Linked DNA regions of Prochlorococcus marinus str. MIT 1013. The protein of the gene in region 1 interacts with the protein of each later gene in a pairwise test. Links are inferred from orthologs where the notes say so. Each region holds a gene or a part of one and is shown in the gene's direction. Other genes may lie near its edges.

What was found.
Region 2: the proteins of rpe (region 1) and eno interact in binary tests that used the Escherichia coli proteins (3 or more experiments, as listed by UniProt). The link is inferred for Prochlorococcus marinus str. MIT 1013 from one-to-one orthologs.

Annotation. Positions count from the first base shown.
Region 1 is NZ_CP114778.1:173,752-183,816, reverse strand. What follows is about bases 43-3,015. They hold rpe (ribulose-phosphate 3-epimerase), read left to right. Parts: upstream 43-1,139; coding sequence 1,140-1,892; downstream 1,893-3,015. Other genes in these bases: O5633_RS00920 (LptF/LptG family permease), read right to left, coding at 2,895-3,015; ccsB (c-type cytochrome biogenesis protein CcsB), read right to left, coding at 1,910-2,857; glpX (class II fructose-bisphosphatase), read right to left, coding at 43-940. Also shown: more of glpX, read right to left, coding at 1-42; more of O5633_RS00920, read right to left, coding at 3,016-4,085; lptB (LPS export ABC transporter ATP-binding protein), read right to left, coding at 4,092-4,817; O5633_RS00910 (hypothetical protein), read right to left, coding at 4,893-6,449; O5633_RS00905 (DUF309 domain-containing protein), read right to left, coding at 6,583-6,963; translational GTPase TypA, read right to left, coding at 6,963-8,765; O5633_RS00895 (M15 family metallopeptidase), read right to left, coding at 8,896-9,606; chlP (geranylgeranyl reductase), read left to right, coding at 9,744-10,065. UniProt on the Escherichia coli protein: Catalyzes the reversible epimerization of D-ribulose 5-phosphate to D-xylulose 5-phosphate.
Region 2 is NZ_CP114778.1:1,715,779-1,725,858, forward strand. Bases 1,956-4,943 are described here. They hold eno (phosphopyruvate hydratase), read left to right. Parts: upstream 1,956-2,792; coding sequence 2,793-4,094; downstream 4,095-4,943. Other genes in these bases: O5633_RS09750 (ATP-dependent Clp protease ATP-binding subunit), read right to left, coding at 1,956-2,605; O5633_RS09760 (ABC1 kinase family protein), read right to left, coding at 4,101-4,943. In the rest of the region: more of O5633_RS09750, read right to left, coding at 1-1,955; more of O5633_RS09760, read right to left, coding at 4,944-5,780; O5633_RS09765 (hypothetical protein), read right to left, coding at 5,777-6,088; O5633_RS09770 (NAD(P)/FAD-dependent oxidoreductase), read left to right, coding at 6,358-7,314; O5633_RS09775 (P-II family nitrogen regulator), read right to left, coding at 7,337-7,618; O5633_RS09780 (sodium-dependent bicarbonate transport family permease), read right to left, coding at 7,628-8,623; O5633_RS09785 (SulP family inorganic anion transporter), read right to left, coding at 8,671-10,080. UniProt on the Escherichia coli protein: Catalyzes the reversible conversion of 2-phosphoglycerate (2-PG) into phosphoenolpyruvate (PEP). It is essential for the degradation of carbohydrates via glycolysis.

The DNA of each region.
Region 1 (10,065 bases):
GATCAAGAGTACTAATCACAAGACTACTAGTTCTGATGCAATCTTTTTCAAATTTAACTCCATCAAAAAGTAATCCATCTGTAATTCCACCACCAGCAAAAACAACATTTTCTCCGGAGGCAAGTTCATTTGCTTCATAGATCTTGTCAATATCAGTAATGCCCATTTCATTCAATCTTTTAATATTTCCCTCTTTTGTATAGTCTGCCCATTCTGATGTTTGAGCTATTGCAGGATCATATACAAGTTGTCCCTGAAAATGGCCTCCAAGTGCCCTCATTGCCGCGGCCGAGATAACGCCCTCTGGAGCAGCACCAATACCCATCAAGCAATGTGTTCCAGTCCCCTCAAAGCCACATGCTATTGCAGCTTGAACATCTCCATCTGAAATAGGCTGAATCCTGGCACCAGTGGATCTTATTTCAGACACTAAATTTTTGTGTCTAGCCCGATCCATAACAACAATAGTTAAATCACTTATTGCGATACCAAGGCAATCACTCAAGATTTTTATATTTTCTTTAGGGGTTTTTCTGATATCAACTTTGCCCTTAGCTGCTGGTGGCGCAGCTAATTTATTCATATAAAAATCCGGAGCATTGAACAAGCCACCTCTATCAGATGCAGCTAAGACAGCCATAGAGCCACGCTGGCTGTTAGCACATAAATTCGTACCTTCACAAGGATCTACAGCAAAATCGACTCCAGGTCCTGTTCCTGATCCCACTTCTTCTCCTATATAAAGCATTGGAGCTTCATCTCTTTCTCCTTCACCAATAACGATCCTTCCTTGCATCTGAATCGTTCCCATTCTTTTTCTCATTGCCTCTACGGCAGCGGCATCAGCCTCATCTTTTTGACCCAAACCAGTCAATTGAGCAGAAGCAATTGCAGCTTGCTCAACCACTTCAAGAATTTCTTGGACGAGAGTACGATCCACTTTTTGCAGCTAGGTAAAGAAATTTACGCCTTAAGGCAGATAATATTGTAAGTAATTGAGGGCATTGATAAATGCTCTGAAAAAAGTACTCACAAAAAACTTATTATCTGTTGATAAGCAATAATGACTGTATCAGTGCATGGTCACACTAGAACTTGTGACCATGAATTAATAGAATCTCTGCCAAAAGACAAAAACTATGATCCAATCCATCTCGTCAGCAATTTTTTCTGAACACCGTCCAGTTCAAATAATCCCTTCAGTATTGCCAGCAGACTGGGCAAATATGGGACAATGTGTAAAAGACCTTGAATTAGCAGGTGTAGACAGAATTCAATTTGATGTGATGGATGGGAACTTTGTTCCAAATCTCACATTCGGCCCAGAAATGATTTCCGCATGCCGAAAGTATTGCAAAGTTCCATTTGAAACTCAGTTAATGGTTAGTCAATACAATTGTGAAACCATGCTTGAGGGATATGTAGAAGCAAGTAAGGGTGCAAATGGAGAGCCAGGAGTTGTAATTGCTCATGCAGAAGCTAATGTTCACCTTCATCGAATTCTTGGCAAGATTCGCCAACTAGGAGGGTCTCCCTCCGTAGCCCTTAATCCACATACTCCAATGGATATGGTCAAGGATGTTCTGGATATGGTTGATCACGTACTGGTAATGACAGTCAATCCTGGATTTGGCGGGCAAGCTTATATTCCAACGATGCTAAACAAAATCACTCAATTAAGAAAAATAATTTTAGAAAATGGACACAACGTAGATATAGAAGTTGATGGAGGAATAAAAGCAGATTGGTCATTATCTCAATGTTGCGCTGCAGGGGCAAACTGTTTCATAGCAGGAAGTGGTATGTTCGCTTACCCAACACTTAAAGAAGGTTGTGATGCACTAAGGAAAGTTGCGAATGACGCACAGAATGGAATAATTGTAGAGAAATAGTAAATATTAATTAACTACTAAGCATCAAAGAACCAACCATAACTGTGTAAGCCAACCCCAAGAAGGTTTACCCCTATATAGCAAACAATAATAACAAAAAAGCCTGCTATAGCAACTAATGCAGGCTTTTTACCTTGCCATCCTCTTGTTAGCCTAGTATGCAAATAAACAGCATAAACCAACCAACATATTAAAGCCCAAGTTTCTTTAGGGTCCCAACTCCACCAACTACCCCAAGCTTCATTAGCCCAAACAGCACCGCTAATAAGACCAACTGTAAGCAATAAAAATCCAAGAGTTATTGATCTATAACTTAAAGAATCAAGTTGCTCAGCATTTGTAAATTCCACCGGTTGTATTGAATTTAAGTTCTCAGCTCTTTCCTCAATATATAGCTCAGAACTTTGCCTAAACAACCCAGAGCCAAGGGAGCTATTACGGATATTGAATTGCTTTTTTCCATCAACAAGAAAGACACCAAAAGACAGAATTGAACCTATTAGTAATGCAGCGTAAGAACTCATAATTACACTTACATGCATTACCAACCAACTAGAACGAAGTGCTGGAACTAAAGGTGTAGAAGATTGCAAATTCTCTGGTAAAAAAAAGCTAGCAAAACCTATTGAAAGCAATGAGATAGGAGTCGCAACAGCAGAAACGATTGGAGACCGCCATGCCCTTTCGACAAAAAGTTGAGTCAAGGTACAACCCCAAGTCAAAAAGCAAAGTGACTCATAGAGATTACTAATTGGGAAATGTCCAGATTGCCACCATCTCAGGATCAATTGACTAGTTAGAAAAAGATTGGATATTGCGACTAAAAATCTAGCTTTAGAGGAATCACTTCTACTGGCAACTGACCAAAATGAAATAGGTAATGCAATTAATAAGGAAAGAAAAGCTACAAACCCAAGAGAAACAACAGGGTCAAAAGAAAAATTATTTAACTGAAAATTATCCATTAATAAAAGGAACAAGAGATTATTTAGAAAGACAGGATCATTTGCTTGCCTGTTTTAACAAAAAACTCCCTCCTAACATAGACAAAAAAACAGGGGACCAAGCAGCAAAAAAAGGATTTATTATGCCTTTGACTCCAAGAGAGCTAAAACTAAAACTAAAAATGTAATAGATGAGTATTAAAATAATACTTAATCCGAAACTTTGACTTCTACCTCCTCCTTTTTTTTGCATTACCCCAAAGCTACAACCAATCAAAGCAAAAACCGAACAAGCAATTGGTAAAGTAAATTTTTCTTGAATTCTTACTTTCATTCTTCTTGCTTCTTTAATATTACCGCTACTTAGATATAATTCCATAGCCGTTTTAGCTTCACCAAGATTCATATCATTTGCATCTTTTGGCAATTGTGCAATATTAGTAAGCTCAGTACCTAATGGATATAAAAAGCTCAAGAATTTAGTTCGTGTATTACTTCCATCGGGACTTAGTGTCAAAATATCTCCTTCAAAGAATTCCCAATTCTTTTTTTCACTATTCCAAATTCCCTTTTTGGCCTTAAGCATTTGAGTAAAACCTAATCTTGAGAAATCAATTACTGTGACATCCAACATCTGTCCATCAATAAATTTCCAAGCATAAAAAAGATGTGTAACTCCTGTTTTTTTATAGCTTGAATATGGATCTAAAATTTCTCCTTTCTTAGAAAAGATAATATCTTCTCCCTGTTCATTTGTAAAAGATTTACCTAAAGAATTAGCTAAGATAATTTCAGCATTTTTATTTGTACTTGGAACAATATTATTATTAAAAATGAAAGTCATATACGACATAAATATTGACAAAATTAATCCTGGTAAAATAATTCTATAAATTGATATACCAATACTTTTTAATGCCTTAATTTCACTATTATCATTAAGACTTCCGTAAGCCAACAAAGTCGAAAGTAACATTGCCATAGGGAAAGAAATAACTATAAAACTAGGTAGCTTTAACAATAGAATCTGAATAGCTATAGAAAAAGGAAGTCCAATCTCAACTATTTTCCTTATCAGATCAAAAACAACTCCTACCGAAAGAGAAACGACAGTAAAAGCAGCTATTGAAAAAAATAAAGGTGGCAATAATTCAAAAAGTATCCATCTATCTAACAATGGAATTATTTTCCATACCCTTTCTACTAATTTTTGAACACTAGATAATAATAATAATAGGTTATTAAACATAACTAATTAATCAAATGAATTACCAAGATAACTCTCTTTAACAACTTCATTTCTTGTAAGTTGATCTGTAGATCCATTGGCGAGGATTTCACCTTGATTAAGAATATAAGAGCGTTCAGTTATAGCTAATGTTGCTCTTACATTGTGATCAGTAATTAATATACCTATATTCTTATTTTTTAGTTTCCTAATTAAATTCTGTAGATCATTAATAGCTATAGGGTCAACTCCTGCAAAAGGCTCGTCTAAAAGTAAAAACTTAGGACCTAAACGTCCCACAGCTAAAGCTCTAGCTACCTCACATCTCCGTCTTTCCCCACCGGAAAGTTGATAACCAAAACGATCAAGGAAGGAGACCAAATTAAATTCCTCAATCAATTCTTCACGTTTTTTTCTAAATAAAGAAATTGATAAGTTAGCTTGAGAAAGCGCAATATCCAAATTCTCAATAACTGTAAGATTTCTAAAGACACTTGGTTCTTGAGGTAAATATCCTATTCCTAATTGAACTCTTTTTGTCATCGAAAAACTTTTTATGCTATTTCCCTCCAAGTAGATATTGCCTTTGTTTGGCTTGATCAAGCCCACGATCATATTAAAAGTACTAGTTTTACCCGCACCATTTGGTCCCAAAAGACCCACAACCTCACCAGGTTTAACATTTAAATTAACGTTTTTTACAATAGCTTTATTGGATATGGTTAAGTCCAAACTCTCAATAACTAGAGTCATTTCAATAGAACCTATAAGGGGGAAGCTTATGCATAAGAATTATCTGATAATAAACTATACCTCTTATATATAAGGTTAATCAGCAATCCTCTCAACCCAATATAAGTAAAACATCTCTGAATCATGAAAGGAGTTCTCAAATTTTGAATCAGCAATTAGTCTAAATTTTTCAAAGTAAAGAGATTCACCTGGTTCCAAATTCTTAATAGATGATCGATTACTTAAAAGTAGTAATAATTTATTTACTTTAGGAAATTTATCTAAATAAACTTGGACTTCATCAAGTGTTTTAGTTCTGTCTAATATAAGCCGATTAGCCCACTGTGCATAACTTCCAAATCCATCCAATTCAGGCAAGTAGAATTCTCTATCTAGATATCCAGATACTGTCGCCACTTCAACATCTCTAGTCGCAAATATTGGAAAGTCCTCCCATCCTTTAGACTTAATATATTGAGCAGTTTCCTTCCCACTAGAATACGGTACCCGAAAATCATTAATGACCATATGAATCCCAACAACGAAATGTATAGTTAAACAAATGGTAAGTAATCTAGGGAAATGAAATAAATTACCTTTAGTGAATAAATTTTGTTGATTAGAAAACGTAAGTTGTTGATTTTGATTAGATAGTGATAACCATAATGAAGAGATAATCAATAGAAAATAATATCCATAATGTCTTGAACCATCACCCAAAAATAAAAAATAATTGAAAAGAAATAAAAATATAAGACCGCTAAAGAAATAAGTTAATGCTGGACGATAAAATTTAATAAATGTGATTGTACTGACTAGCAAAATCAAAGTAATTAAGGCACATAAAACTAAATCAAAAAATCTACTTGAATCAGGAATAATAAGCATATATCCTCCAAAAATCTGTCCTATAACTCTAAAGAAGTGACGAATATCTATAAAAGAAGAAAGTAACTTAACTGAATCTCTTACTTGAAGAAGACTAAAAGCTGCAAAACACAATAGTGTGGAGGAAATAGCGATACTAGATGTTAAATCAAGAATCCAATATTTATTTCTTTTATAATTTTTTCTTTGATTAGGGTTAAAAAACCAATCCAATAATAGAGTCATTCCAATTGCGAATGCTAATGACCAGGACAAAGCTTGTGTATTAGCCAAAAGGCCAATACATAAAGAAAATGGTATGTAGGTTTTTTCTTTTAAATTATAAATAGAGCAAAAAATAAATATAATTAATTCTGAAATAACATAATGTCTAGAAACAAAGAAATATTCCCAAAAAGGAAAATATCCAAAAGTAAATAAGGCTTTAGTAGTTACGCTAAATGGACTAAATCTCCAAAAAATTAAAATCGCAGAACTACCTAAAAACCAATGCATAAGTTGCATACTTATGGGTGTGCCAGTAATATTCTTTGAGAAATAAATTAACAATGACCAGAGGACAGGATGTCCAGATGGTGCGTTATTTTTCCATAAATCTATTAAGTTATCACTTTGCCAAGCCACCAGCCATCCTTGCATCTCGTCTCTCCAAAGAGCATGATTAAATGCACCAAATAAACCTATAATTATAAATAAAACAGGAAAAAATATCTGATAAAAACGCTGATCTGGTAATTGTATTTGATTGATTCTCTTAAATTCCATTTTTATTTATGCAGAATGTCGATCTATATAATTTGGATTAATCCAAATTGAAGCAAAGCAACAGCATAACAAGAAAAATAATATAAAATCATCTCTATTTAACAGCAATACTATAAAAGGTTTAACAAAGTTTTCAAAGCAAACTGAGAACAGGCAAGCTGCAACCAGCTAGGTCCCTACCAATTTGTAGGATTTCCAATCTCCTTGAAACGCAATTAGAAAGTCCTTCAATATCTAATCCAAAATTAGTTAAGTGAAATCTTTTTAATCTACCCAATGCTTCTCCGTAAAGTATCGTCGCCCCATTTAAATTACAATTTTCTAGATGAACTTGTGCAACAGCCACTTGCAATATGCCCTGTATTAACTGCCTTTCAGGCTCTCCAGTCTCATGCCATATCTCTTCAAAAACATCATGAGATTTGTACCACTGACAAGAATTAAATAATTTCATTCCTAGTTCAAAACGAGAATCATTAATAAATAAATCATCTTGTTTATCTATAAGAGTCATCATTTTTTCAAGTTTTTCTTTGCATTAATTTTCCTAAGCCTTATAGATTCAGGAGTAACTTCCAACATCTCCCCTGGTCCAATGTATTCAAGAGCTCTTTCTAATGTCATTTCAATTGGGGATTGCAATTGATCTAACTCATCTGCACCAGCTGATCGCATGTTGGTAAGTTGTTTAGCCTTGCAAATATTTAATTCAAGATCTTGTGGTCGATTATTCTCTCCAATAATCATTCCTTTATAAACTTTGGCTCCAGGAGTAATAAAAAATTGTCCTCGGTCTTCAGCATTTTTTAAGGAATAGAAGGTAGCCACACCCTCTTCAAATGAAATAAGGACTCCATTTCTCCTTTGTTCAAAATCTCCCACTGATGGCCTGTATTCAAAAAACGAATGACTCATAATCCCTTCACCTCTTGTTGCACGAATAAACTCACCCCTAAATCCAATTAAGCCTCTTGATGGGATAACAAATTCAAGCTGAGTTCGATGATCAGTTCCCGTTTCCATATTTTGCATTTCACCTTTTCTTACCCCAAGGCTTTCAATACACGCGCCAATAGAAGCTTCAGGGACATCAAGGACTAGGGTCTCAACCGGCTCGCATTTGATTTCATCAATAGTCCTAAAAATGACTTGTGGTTGAGAAACTTGAAATTCATACCCCTCTCTTCGCATTGTCTCTATAAGAATTCCTAGATGAAGCTCTCCTCTTCCGCTAACAGAAAAACGATCAGGAGAATCTGTATCCTCGACTCTTAATGCAACATTCGTAAGAAGTTCTTTATTTAAACGATCCTTCAACTGCCGACTAGTTACAAACTTTCCCTCTTTTCCTGCAAATGGAGAATCATTTACAACAAAAGTCATTTGCAATGTTGGCTCATCTACCTTTATTAGAGGTAAAGGCTTCGGTTCATCAGGACAGGCGACGGTTTCTCCAATAGAAACATCTTCAAATCCAGCCAAGGCAACGATATCTCCAGCATTTGCTTCATCTATTTCGATTCTTTTTAATCCCTTAAATCCTAATAGTTTATTAATCCTTCCTTTTTTCAAGCTTCCATCTTCCTTTATCAAACAAGTCCTTTGGCCATTTTTAATCACTCCATTATGTACTCTTCCAATAATTATCGTTCCTAAAAAATCTGAATAATCAAGAGTGGTGACTTGTAATTGTAAAGGCTTATTCTGATCGCCTACCGGAGGAGGAACTTGCCTAATAATTGCTTCAAATAAAGGTTTCATATTATCACTTTCACTTTTGACATCAGTCTTTGCAAAACCACCTAATCCACTCCCAAATAAATAAGGAAAATCACATTGATCATCATCAGCCCCTAGTTCCAAAAACAGATCTAAAACTTTGTCTACCGCGGTTTCAGGTTCTACTCTTGCACGATCAATTTTATTCACAAAGACAATAGGTCTTAAACCCTGCTCTAAAGCTTTTTTTAGAACGAATCGAGTTTGTGGCATTGGTCCCTCGTTGGCATCAACAACAAGAAGACAGCCATCTACCATACCCAAAACCCTCTCGACTTCCCCTCCAAAATCAGCGTGACCTGGAGTGTCAACAATGTTTATACGGGTATCGTTATATGTAACAGCTGTGTTTTTAGAAAGAATTGTTATGCCTCTTTCACGTTCCAAATCATTTGAGTCCATCGCACAAGTTGGAACTTCCTCGTTATCTCGAAAAGTCCCGGATTGATTTAAAAGTGCATCAACCAAAGTTGTCTTACCATGATCAACGTGAGCGATTATTGCGATATTCCTTATGGCCTGTATATCAAAACTCATAATTTAAAAAAATTAAATTTCTTTGGTTAATAGAAACTTAAAGAATATCTCACCATGACTTCCTTTAGCTGTTTTAAATGCCAATTAACATATCGAATAAAAAAATGGAAATAAAAAAATTAAGTCAAACTTATTTGAATTTTATAACTTTATTGGCAGCTTCAAATTTCCTTAAAGCATTAACAGTCCCTTCAAATCTCCAATGCCAAGGCTCATAAGTTACTCCTTGTTTGTTATTGGGTGGAAATGAAAGAACGAAATGATATTTAGGAGCAAACCTCTTCATCCATTTAAAAGCAGGCGTTTGTTCAAATTCAACCTCAAAATGAGTCTCGGGATAATTCCCATCACCTACATCGATTGCATATCCTGTGCTGTGTTCAGAATAGCCTGGAGGAGCTGAAACCATAGATCGCTCAACAGCAGTTTGATTTCTAATAGATTTATTTTCATAAAAAATATCTCTTTGCAAATCAATTGATCTATAACCACTTAATAGTTGTAAAGAAATCCCTCTTTGGGCCGCCATAAATTGCATTTCCTTAAAATTTTCATAAATTTCCTTATGAATATAAATACCTGGAGAGAAAAGAATTAACTCATTTTTTGAAGCCTCAGGGTAAGGGAGATGGCCTAACAAACTTTTATTTTGATTTGTCTCAGTGGAGTTAATCGAATCATCTAAAGATTCTGTTTGGCGTAATAATGATTTATCAGCTAAAAACGTTAAAGATATACCAAGGCCAACGAATAGAAGTCCTAAACGCAAAAAAGATTTAGTGGTAAGGGTTTTGATGGTTCTAATCCTTTTGGCCAGCGGGATGTCATCTTGGTAATTCATACGATCTGCTTATGGTCAAAACAATTGAAATTCACAAAAATGATGTTTCGATAGTAACGAGTATCTCCAATCTTTATACTTTCTATCAGAGAAGGATGTAAGTTTTATATATAGAGAACTAAATTTTTCATCCAAAGATGTTAAGAGTTGCTGTTATTGGTGGTGGTCCAAGTGGATCATGCGCCGCAGAAATTTTGGCTAAAGCGGGAATTAAAACTTGGATTTTCGAGAGAAAGCTTGATAATGCAAAACCTTGTGGAGGAGCTATTCCATTGTGTATGGTTTCTGAATTTGATCTTCCTGAATCAATTATTGATAGGAAAGTCAGGAATATGAAAATGATATCTCCATCCAATAGAGAAGTAGATATTATTTTGGATGATATTTATCCAGGAAGCGACAAAGAATATATAGGCATGTTGAGGCGCGAAGTAATGGATTCATTTATGAGAAATCGTG
Region 2 (10,080 bases), 1.5 Mb from region 1 along the record:
GTTCATAGCCTTCATCAGCAAGAAATTTTATTGTGTTTTCGTCAACATAAATGTCTAAACCTTGGTGTTTCAGAAGCTTTTGTAATTCATCAAGTTGAAGGCGTACTATTTGTTCTAAACTTTCTGGCTTGAGTGGACTAAATCTTATTACCTCATCAATACGATTCAAAAACTCTGGTCGAAAATATTTTGTAAGAGCTTCGTTAATTTGTTGATCTAATTCTTGTGCAAGAATATTTTTATTTGAATTTTCACTTTGTACTTGAAGTGAATTCTTTAATATTGCTTTGCTAGCAAGATTACTAGTCATAACAATAACTGTATTTCGAAAATCTACTGTCCGACCTTGTGAATCAGTGAGTCTTCCATCATCTAATACCTGCAAAAGGATGTTAAATACTTCTGGATGAGCTTTCTCAATCTCATCAAGTAGCAAAACTGCATAAGGTCTCTTTCTAACTGCCTCTGTCAATTGTCCGCCTTCTTCGTAGCCTATGTATCCAGGAGGTGCACCTAAGAGTCTTGAAACTGCATTTCTTTCCATATATTCACTCATGTCTAGTCTCAATAAAGCGTCCTCCTCATCGAATAAAGAATTTGCTAATGATTTGGCAAGTTCTGTTTTTCCAACACCTGTAGGACCCAAAAAAAGAAAGGATCCTATCGGCCTTCTTATATCCTGCATCCCAGCTCTTGCTCTACGAATAGCAGCTGCGACTGCTTGAACAGCATTTGATTGGCCAACAACTTTTTTCTCTAAGTCTTTTTCTAAATTTAAAAGTTTTTGTCTTTCACCTGATAAAACTTTTCTAACAGGAATACCTGTCCATCTTGAGACAACATCGGCTATGTCTTCTGGATCAACTTGGTCTGTTAATAAGGAATTACCATACTCGTTATCCTTTTGCATAGAAATTTCTATTTCTTTTATCCTTTCTTGGACTTGATAAAGTTGTTCATATTTGAGTATTTCGCCTTCTTCAAAATCCCCTGAGATTTCAGCATCTCGTATTAAATTGTTTAACTCTTCAACTCTTGTCTTTAGATCATCTAATTCAGCTGATTTATCAAGCTGATCTTGCCATTTTTTCTTGATCTGAACTAGCTCAACTACTAGCAATTCTTTTTCTGCTTCAAGATTATTAATAGTTTCTAGTGTGGTCTGTTTGTTTGCGTTTCGGATTGACGATTCTAAATGATTAATCTGAGACTCTTTCTTTTCGATGATTTTTGGCTTTGATGAAGATTCAATTTTTACTTGAGCTGCAGCCTCATCAATAAGGTCGATAGCTTTATCAGGTAGGCATCTGTCGCTGATATATCTATCAGCTAAGCGATTTGCTGTGATAAGTGATTCATAAGTGATAATAACTCCATGATGAAATTCGTAATTTTCTTTCAGCCCTTTTAAAATTTCTAGACTTAAATCTAAACTGGGCTCTTTGATTAATACTTGTTGAAAACGTCTATCTAATGCAAGATCTTTTTCAATCGTACGTCTATAATTCTCAGGCGTTGTTGCTCCAATACAACGTAAGTCTCCACTAGCTAATAATGGTTTTAATAGACTACCAGCATCAGTGTTTGACCTGTCTTTACTAACGATTGTGTGTAATTCGTCAATGAATAATATTACTCCTTTGTCGTTATTGCTGATTTCACTTAATAAGGATCTAAAGCGCTCTTCAAATTGCCCTCGGAATTTAGTTCCAGCTATTAATGCACCAATATCAAGTGAAATTAATCTTAAGCCTTGCAGAGTTCCAGGAACTTCGTTATCTATAATTTTTTGAGCTAATAATTCTGCGACTGCTGTTTTCCCAACACCTGGCGCACCAATTAGTACTGGATTATTTTTGCCCCTTCGAGATAAAACTTTTGTAATTGCTTTTATTTCAGATTCTCTACCAATCACAGGGTCTAATTTCCCATTTTCAGCTTCTGTTGTCAGGTCTTTGCAGTATAAATCTAATGCACTCGGAGTTTGATTAAGTTTTAAAGGTTCTTGTTTTGATGTGAGCTCTTCTTTAGTGATAGGAGTAAGTGGCTCGGGGTCAGAATTCTTTGAAGTGTTTTTGGTTGATACAGAGGACCTTGAATTTTTGTGTGGTCTATCTTCTCTTTGAGGAGTTGTAATTCTTTTTGATTGTTTAAATGATTTAGGTGCTGGTAGCCGTCTTAATTCAGCTTCAAGAATTTCACTAGGGAGACCTGCTTGATAAAAAAGATCTACTCCTAATCGATTGTCTCTGCCAATTGCGATAAGGATGTGAGAAATCTCTATTTGATTAGATCCCCATCGAGAGCGGAAATCATCAGCTGTTTCAAGAAGAATTTCTAGATCTTCTCCAATAAATAAGTCTGATTGGTTGTTGATTGGAAGTTCAGCGATAAAGTTTTCTAAAATTTCATTTATTTCTTCATGGTTTACAGGTAAGGATTTTGTATATTTCTGAAATTTTTTATTTCTAAAAAGTACTTGAATAATATGTTCAACATCTAAATTCTGATGTCGCCATCTTCTTGCTGTTTGTTCAGCTATTAGTAAAAGACTCCAAGCTTCATCGCTAAAAGAATCGGGTTCTGTAGTTAGACTTCCATTCATTTTCGATTAATTTTGATTCAAAGTGATCATTTGCCTTCTGAATTTTGATTGAGACCTTTTTATCGATACGTGTATTCCTTGTTAAGACGAATTTGATTGATTAGGTCTTGGAAAGCAAGCTAGATTAGCAATTCAGGAACATATGGGAATAATGTAGTTCATAAGATCTAAAAATCATCTTAAATTCGTGGCTGACTCTCTAGAACTAGTAATTGATACCATTATGGCCCGAGAAGTATTGGATTCTCGAGGGAATCCAACCGTAGAGGCTGAAGTCCTTTTGGAAGGAGGCGCTATTGGACGTTCGATTGTTCCAAGTGGCGCAAGTACTGGAGCCCATGAGGCTCATGAATTAAGAGATGGTGGGAAACGTTATTTGGGTAAAGGAGTTATCAAGGCTGTTGGTCATATAGAAGAAACTATTGCTCCTGCTCTATGTGGCCTTTCTGCTTTAGATCAAGCCACAGTTGATTCGGTAATGAAACAACTCGATGATACAAACAACAAATCAAATCTTGGTGCAAATTCAATTCTTGCTGTCAGCATGGCCACAGCAAGAGCAGCGGCTAATGGATTGGGTTTACCTTTGTACAGGTATTTAGGTGGACCAATGTCATCTCTATTGCCAGTGCCATTAATGAACGTCATTAATGGAGGAGAACATGCTGCAAATAATTTAGATTTTCAGGAATTTATGTTGGTTCCTCATGGCGCTGAAAGCTTCAGAGAAGCATTAAGAATGGGAGCTGAGGTTTTTCATACGCTCAAAGATTTATTGAGTCAGAAAGGTTTATCAACTGCTGTTGGTGATGAAGGAGGATTTGCTCCAAATCTTGAAAGCAATAAAGCAGCAGGTGAACTTTTAATGCGAGCAATTGAAAAGGCTGGATTTAAACCAGGGGAGCAAATCTCCTTAGCTTTGGATGTTGCAAGTACGGAGTTTTACAAGGAGGGTCAATATTTTTATGGTGGGAATTCCTATTCCAGCGAGCAAATGGTTGAGGAATTGGCTGAGTTAGTTAATTCATTCCCAATCATTTCTATTGAAGATGGATTGGCTGAAGATGATTGGGATGGTTGGAGCTTGCTTACGAAAAAACTTGGCAAAAGTGTGCAATTGGTTGGAGATGATTTATTTGTCACCAACACACTGCGTTTACAAAGAGGTATTGATGAGAATATTGCAAATTCAATATTAATAAAGGTTAATCAAATAGGTTCTCTGACTGAAACACTTGAAGCTATAGAGCTTGCCTCAAGATCAAGTTATACAACTGTCATAAGTCATAGAAGCGGAGAAACCGAAGATACAACTATTGCTGATTTATCAGTAGCAACTAAATCTGGTCAAATTAAAACAGGCTCATTGAGTCGGAGTGAAAGAGTTGCGAAATATAATCAATTACTTCGTATTGAGGATGAGTTAGGTAGTCAAGCAACATATGCTGGTCTTGTCGGATTGGGACCAAGAGGAAGCTTTCAGGGTTGATTTTGATTATTTAATGCCTTTTCTTGTTTGAAAATTATCTAAACGACTTTCGCTTCTCATTTTAAACTTTAATTTAATCCAGCTGATAGCCAATGGGAATCCAACAATAACTGGTATCAGAAATAAAAAAGGCCTATTAGTTGAAGCTAGTAAAGCTGAGGATATTGCGAGTGAGCCGAGAAGAACAGAATTACCTAATGATTGTTGAGCATTAATCATTCTTCTTAGTTGTCTGTCTGATTCACCCATTCGCACTTGAAGTTGCAAGTCGCCTTGCTCAAGTTTTTCTAAATTTTCATCCAAGCGTTTTGGCAACCCAACAGCTTTACTACCTATTTCAGTAACTTGTCTTCCTAGTTCATTTAATAAGTCATTAGAGTCTGGGTTTTTGGTAGTCATTAGAGGGAGAAGAAAGGGTTTTGCTATCGCTATTAAGTTGAATTCTGGGTCTAAATATCTTCCAACTCCTTCAAAAGTTGATAATGCTCTAAAAACAAAAATCAACTCTATTGGTATTCTAAAGGGTTTCCCATAAGCAAGTTCAGATATATCCCCAGAGAGCTTTTCTATGATTTGAGAATTAAATGGAGGAGTGAGGGCTTCGTTTAACATTATTCTTATTAATCTTCTAACTGGACCTATTTCCACATCTTTCTCTATTAATCCAGCGATTTGAAGTTCTTTAACTAGTCCACTAACATCTCTAAGCGCTGCGGCTTTGATCATTGAATTTAGCCTACTTCTAATACGCTCAGAGACAAAACCCATCATCCCAAAATCATAGTAAATAAGAGAACCATCCTTAGAAACAGCGAGATTGCCGGGATGAGGATCAGCATGGAAAAAACCGTAATCAACCAATTGTTTTAAATAACTTGTAGCTCCCATCTTTGCGATTAAAGAAGTATCAATATCATTACTTTTTAGAGATTTAATATCATTTATTTTGATTCCTGGTAGATACTCCAAACATAAAACTTTACAGGTGCTTAAATCCCAAAATACACTTGGGATTAAAATATTTGAGTCATCTATAAATTGTTGTTTAAATCTTGCAGCATATTGAGCTTCTATTCGAAAATCTAGCTCTCTGAGTAATACTCTTCTAGACTCCTTGGCGATACCTACCCAGTCATTACCTCGACTTAAAGACTTTATTCTTTGGACTACTTTTGCAACTTGATTCATTACATCTAAGTCAAGCCTGAAAAACTTTTCTATGTCTGGTCTTTGAACTTTAAAAATAACATTTTCTTCATTAATTAATCTAGCTTTATGAACTTGAGCAAGCGATGCTGAGCCAATTGGAATTTCATCAATACTTATAATTTTTTTATATGAATTTCCAAGTTGTATGGTTAATATTTCTTGAACTTTTTCAAACGCAAAAGGTGGAACTCTATCTTGTAGAGAGGTAAGCTCATTTACCCATGCAGATGGTATAACATCAGCTCTTGCAGATAAAAGTTGGCCTAATTTTATGAATGCTGATCCAAGATTAACTAGTTCTTCTGTAATCCATTTTGCCCTTAAAGTATTTCTTTTTTCTCTTCTCTTAGCGGTATATCCTTTTAAATAAGTCCATTTTTTAGAATCAAACCATAAATAAAAAAGTAAACCTAATAATATTGTCCAAATCCTAAGGGCTCTACAAAATCTTTGAAGTTGACTAGCTAAAAATATCAATTTTTCCCCTCAATATCTTTATTGATTTCGATAACCTTTGATCTGAGATTATCTATTTGGATTTGAATTAAATCTTCTTTACTTAATTGTTCCTTAGAACTTTTTTCTTTTGATGCATTAGTCTTTTTTTCTATTCTTTCAGATTCTTCAATAACCTCTGCTTTAAAGCTAGACCATTCATTTTGGAGCTTTTGAGGAAATTCTTCAGCAATTTCTGTGAATTCTTGCGCAGAATTGATCACTTTCTCAGTTATCCGTGCTGCTATTCTGTTCATGGCAGCTTTTAGCAGTACTTCTGAATCGCTCAATGATTTAATTAATCAGCTTTCACTTTAGAAGATATAAGGTTTTTTGTGTCTTCGGATTGAAACTATGTATGTGCAGATTTGCTCTTAATCAATCGAATCTATTTAGAAGATTGTTTGTTATCGCCTAAGTTAGTTAATTTTCATTAGAGTTAAAGAATACAAACGTTTGATTTGATTTGGGTTGAAAGTTTAATCTATTAACCCTAGTGATTTCAACCCATTCCTCTCTCTTCTTGAAAGAGAGCAAAACCTACTAAGAGAATTTTCCATTGGAAACCATTGAAACCGATGTTGTCATAGTTGGAGGTGGACCTGCTGGTTGCAGTTGTGCGCTTTACACCTCCAGAGCAGATTTAAGAACAGTAATTCTCGATAAGAACCCTGACGTAGGCGCGCTAGCAATAACACATCAAATTGCCAATTACCCAGGTGTCTCGAGTGAAATGAGTGGAGAGGCTTTGCTAAAACTTATGAGAGATCAGGCCACTCAGTATGGGGCTGATTATCGCAGAGCCCAAGTTTTTGGAATTGATTCCAGTGGTGACTGGAAAACTATTTATACCCCAGAGGGAACTTTTAGGTCAAAAGCACTAGTCGTTGCAAGTGGTGCAATGGGAAGGCCAGCATCATTTAAAGGTGAGGCAGAATTTTTGGGTAGAGGAGTTAGCTATTGTGCGACTTGTGATGGAGCGTTTTATAGAGATCGTGAAGTCGCTGTTGTTGGTATTAATAAAGAGGCAATCGAAGAAGCAAATGTTCTTACAAAATTTGCCTCTAAAGTTCATTGGATAACATCCAATGATCCAAAATCAGATGATCATCATGCGCAAGATCTTTTGTTGAAACCAAATGTCAACCATTGGAGTAAGACGAGGTTAATGCAGATTGAAGGTAATGATTCGGGGGTAACAGGTATTAAGGTTAAGAATCGTTCCATTGATACGCATCAAGATATTGCTCTTGAAGGTGTTTTTGTTTATATGAGTGGTTCTAAGCCTATTACCGACTTTCTAGGTGAACAGGTCGCTTTTAAAGAAGATGGCGGAGTTTTGGTGGATGACTTTATGTCGACAACAGTCGAAGGAGTTTGGGCGATTGGCGACATCAGAAATACTCCATTTAAACAAGCTGTTGTTGCAGCATCGGATGGATGTATAGCTGCTATGGCAATAGATAGATATTTGAATAGTCGTAAATCAATTCGTGTCGATTGGGTTCATGCTTAGATCACTTAATCAATAAGTGTTTTTAAAGAGGAGTTGCTTCAGAAACATATGCAACACCTCCATAGTAATTAAGAACAGTTTTTATATTTTCTCGTATCTTGTCGATTATCTCTTGCTCACAAAAAATAATTACGTGTGCATTAGATCCAAATCCAGTGAATTCCATGTCTTCTGTGACAATTCTTTCTGGACCTCTTCCTGTGGCATGTTTCATGACCGTATAGCCAGGAACTTCAGCTTCCTCTAATGCTGAGAGAACATCATCTAGTTCTCTCTCACTAAAAATCAAGTCAAGTCTTTTCATGAAATTAAGTTACCCAATTGATGGAATCATTGTGTTTACTAAGCCCATATATACTGGTATACCTATGATTATGTTAAAGGGAAAAGTTAACCCAAGAGTGGTTGAAATGTAATAACTAGGTCGAGCTTCAGGAACAGTCATTCTCATGGCTGTTGGAACAGCTAAGTAAGATGCGCTAGCACATAGAACTACAAATAAAAGGGCATTGCCTGGATCTAAATTTAAAAATCTAGCTACTACTGAACCAAGTATTGCATTCACTATTGGCATGAATATTGAAAACATAACGAGAAAGGCACCAGTCTTATTTAGACGAGCGAGACGTTGAGCAGCCACAATTCCCATGTCAAGAAGGAAAAAACATTCTGCGCCGTAGAACAATTCACCTGTGAAAGGTTCCATTTTTTTAATGTCAGATGGATCAATAGCTGATGTTAAAAAACCTATTAGAAGGCTTCCGAGTAATAAATAGACAGAACCATTTAACATCGACTCATGCAGAATTGATCCCCATTTCATTTTCCTTTTTATGGGCCTATCTTTGGAAGCTCCAAATTTGACTAATAGAAGGCCAATTATTATTGCTGGAGATTCCATTAGTGCTAAAGCTGCAACCATGAATCCATCAAAAGGTATATTTTGACTTTCTAGAAAGCTTTCAGCAGTTATAAATGTCACTGCACTTATTGATCCATATGCTGCTGATATTGCTGCTGCATTAAAAACATCGAATTTCAACCTAAGTACTAAAAAGCAAATAAGTGGTATCAATAATGACATGAATATTGCTGCTATCACAGTTGGTAGAACTGGATAACCAAAGCCACTTTTTTGAAGCTCAATTCCGCCTCTGAAGCCTATTGCAAGTAAAAGATATAAAGAAAATAATTTTGGTAGCGGAGCTGGAATCTCAAAATCAGATTTTAATGCGTATGCAATTGCACCCAAAAAGAAAAAAAGTATTGGTGGACTTAAAGCATTTTGGATGAAAAGGTTTTGTCCCATTTCTTGTTAGTTCTTAAAAGCTATCAGTCATATAAGGATATTGATTGTCAACCATTTAGGCTGTCAATTGCAGCTGTGAGTGCTTCTTTTCTTGTACCAATTACATCAACTCCAAATTTAGCAAGTCTGTCTTTTACTCTTCCTGTTGCACCAGCAACATATGCTTTCCTTGAGTTGTTTATCGCTTCCTGAACCATATCTTCTATTGCGAGAGTTGCAGTAACTCCGAGCCTGGGAACATCAGTTATATCAAGAATAAGAACTTTATAATTTCTTACAAGCATCATTCTTTCAGTAATTCCTTTTGCTGCTCCAAAACTAAGTGGCCCTTTTAATCTGAATAGCATTACTTCTCCAGCACAACGATCTAAAAGTGCTTTTTCATCTGAGGGGAGTTGTGCATTTGCTGCATTGCTATTCGATGATGAATCAAATGGGTTGTCAGCTTCCATTCCCTCTAATTGAGTCTCTGTAATGGAATCGATTGTGAGCATATTTGCTATAAATACACCAACTAGTACAGCCCAAATCAAGTCCCAGAAAACTGTCATTAAAAGGACTCCATACATCACACTTGCGGTTTTAAGCGAAAGTCTATGAGCTCTTAATAAAAATCCCCAATCAATAATGCCTAAGCCAACTTTTATTAAAATTCCTGCAAGAAGAGCTGTAGGAATCTGAGCGGCTAGAGGACCAGCACCAACTAGAACGAATAGCAATACAATCGAATGAACCATCCCTGAAATTGGGGTGGAACCTCCAGATTTGACATTTATTACTGTTCGCATAGTTGCCCCAGCTCCAGGCAAACCTGTAAAAATACCAGCTACTGCATTTCCAATTCCTTGTCCAATTAGCTCTCTATCAGAATTGTGCCTGGTTTGAGAAATATTATCTGCTACAAGAGATGTAAGAAGGGAGTCAATAGCACCAAGAACAGCAAGGACTAGTCCAGCTTTAAGAATTATTGGGAAGAAATTATCAAAGCTTGGGTCTGGGAGACTTAAAGAAAGCCCACCCTCTGGTATTGCTCCTATTCTGTCTATGGAACTATCACCAAACAGAACTATTGATAAAGGAGTAACTATCAATAATGCTAAAAGAGGAGAAGGGACCCATTGACTTATTTTGCGGGGGGTCAGAAACACTATCGCAAGTGTCATTACTGCAACTGCTATTGCAGCCCCATTTGGTTCGAAATTGTTAACTAGAGTTGAAAGAGATTCTAATACTCCTCCTCGAGTTGATATCCCAAGTAAAGGTCCTATCTGAAGAGTAATTATGATTACTCCAATTCCAGACATAAAGCCTGAAACTACTGAGTATGGAACAAGTGTTATATATTTACCAAGCCTTAGTAGGCCAAATAATATCTGGAATAATCCTCCAATGACTACCGCGGCCATTACTAAAGGAAGAATTTCGCCAGCAGATAAATCTCTAGGTACTCCTACAGC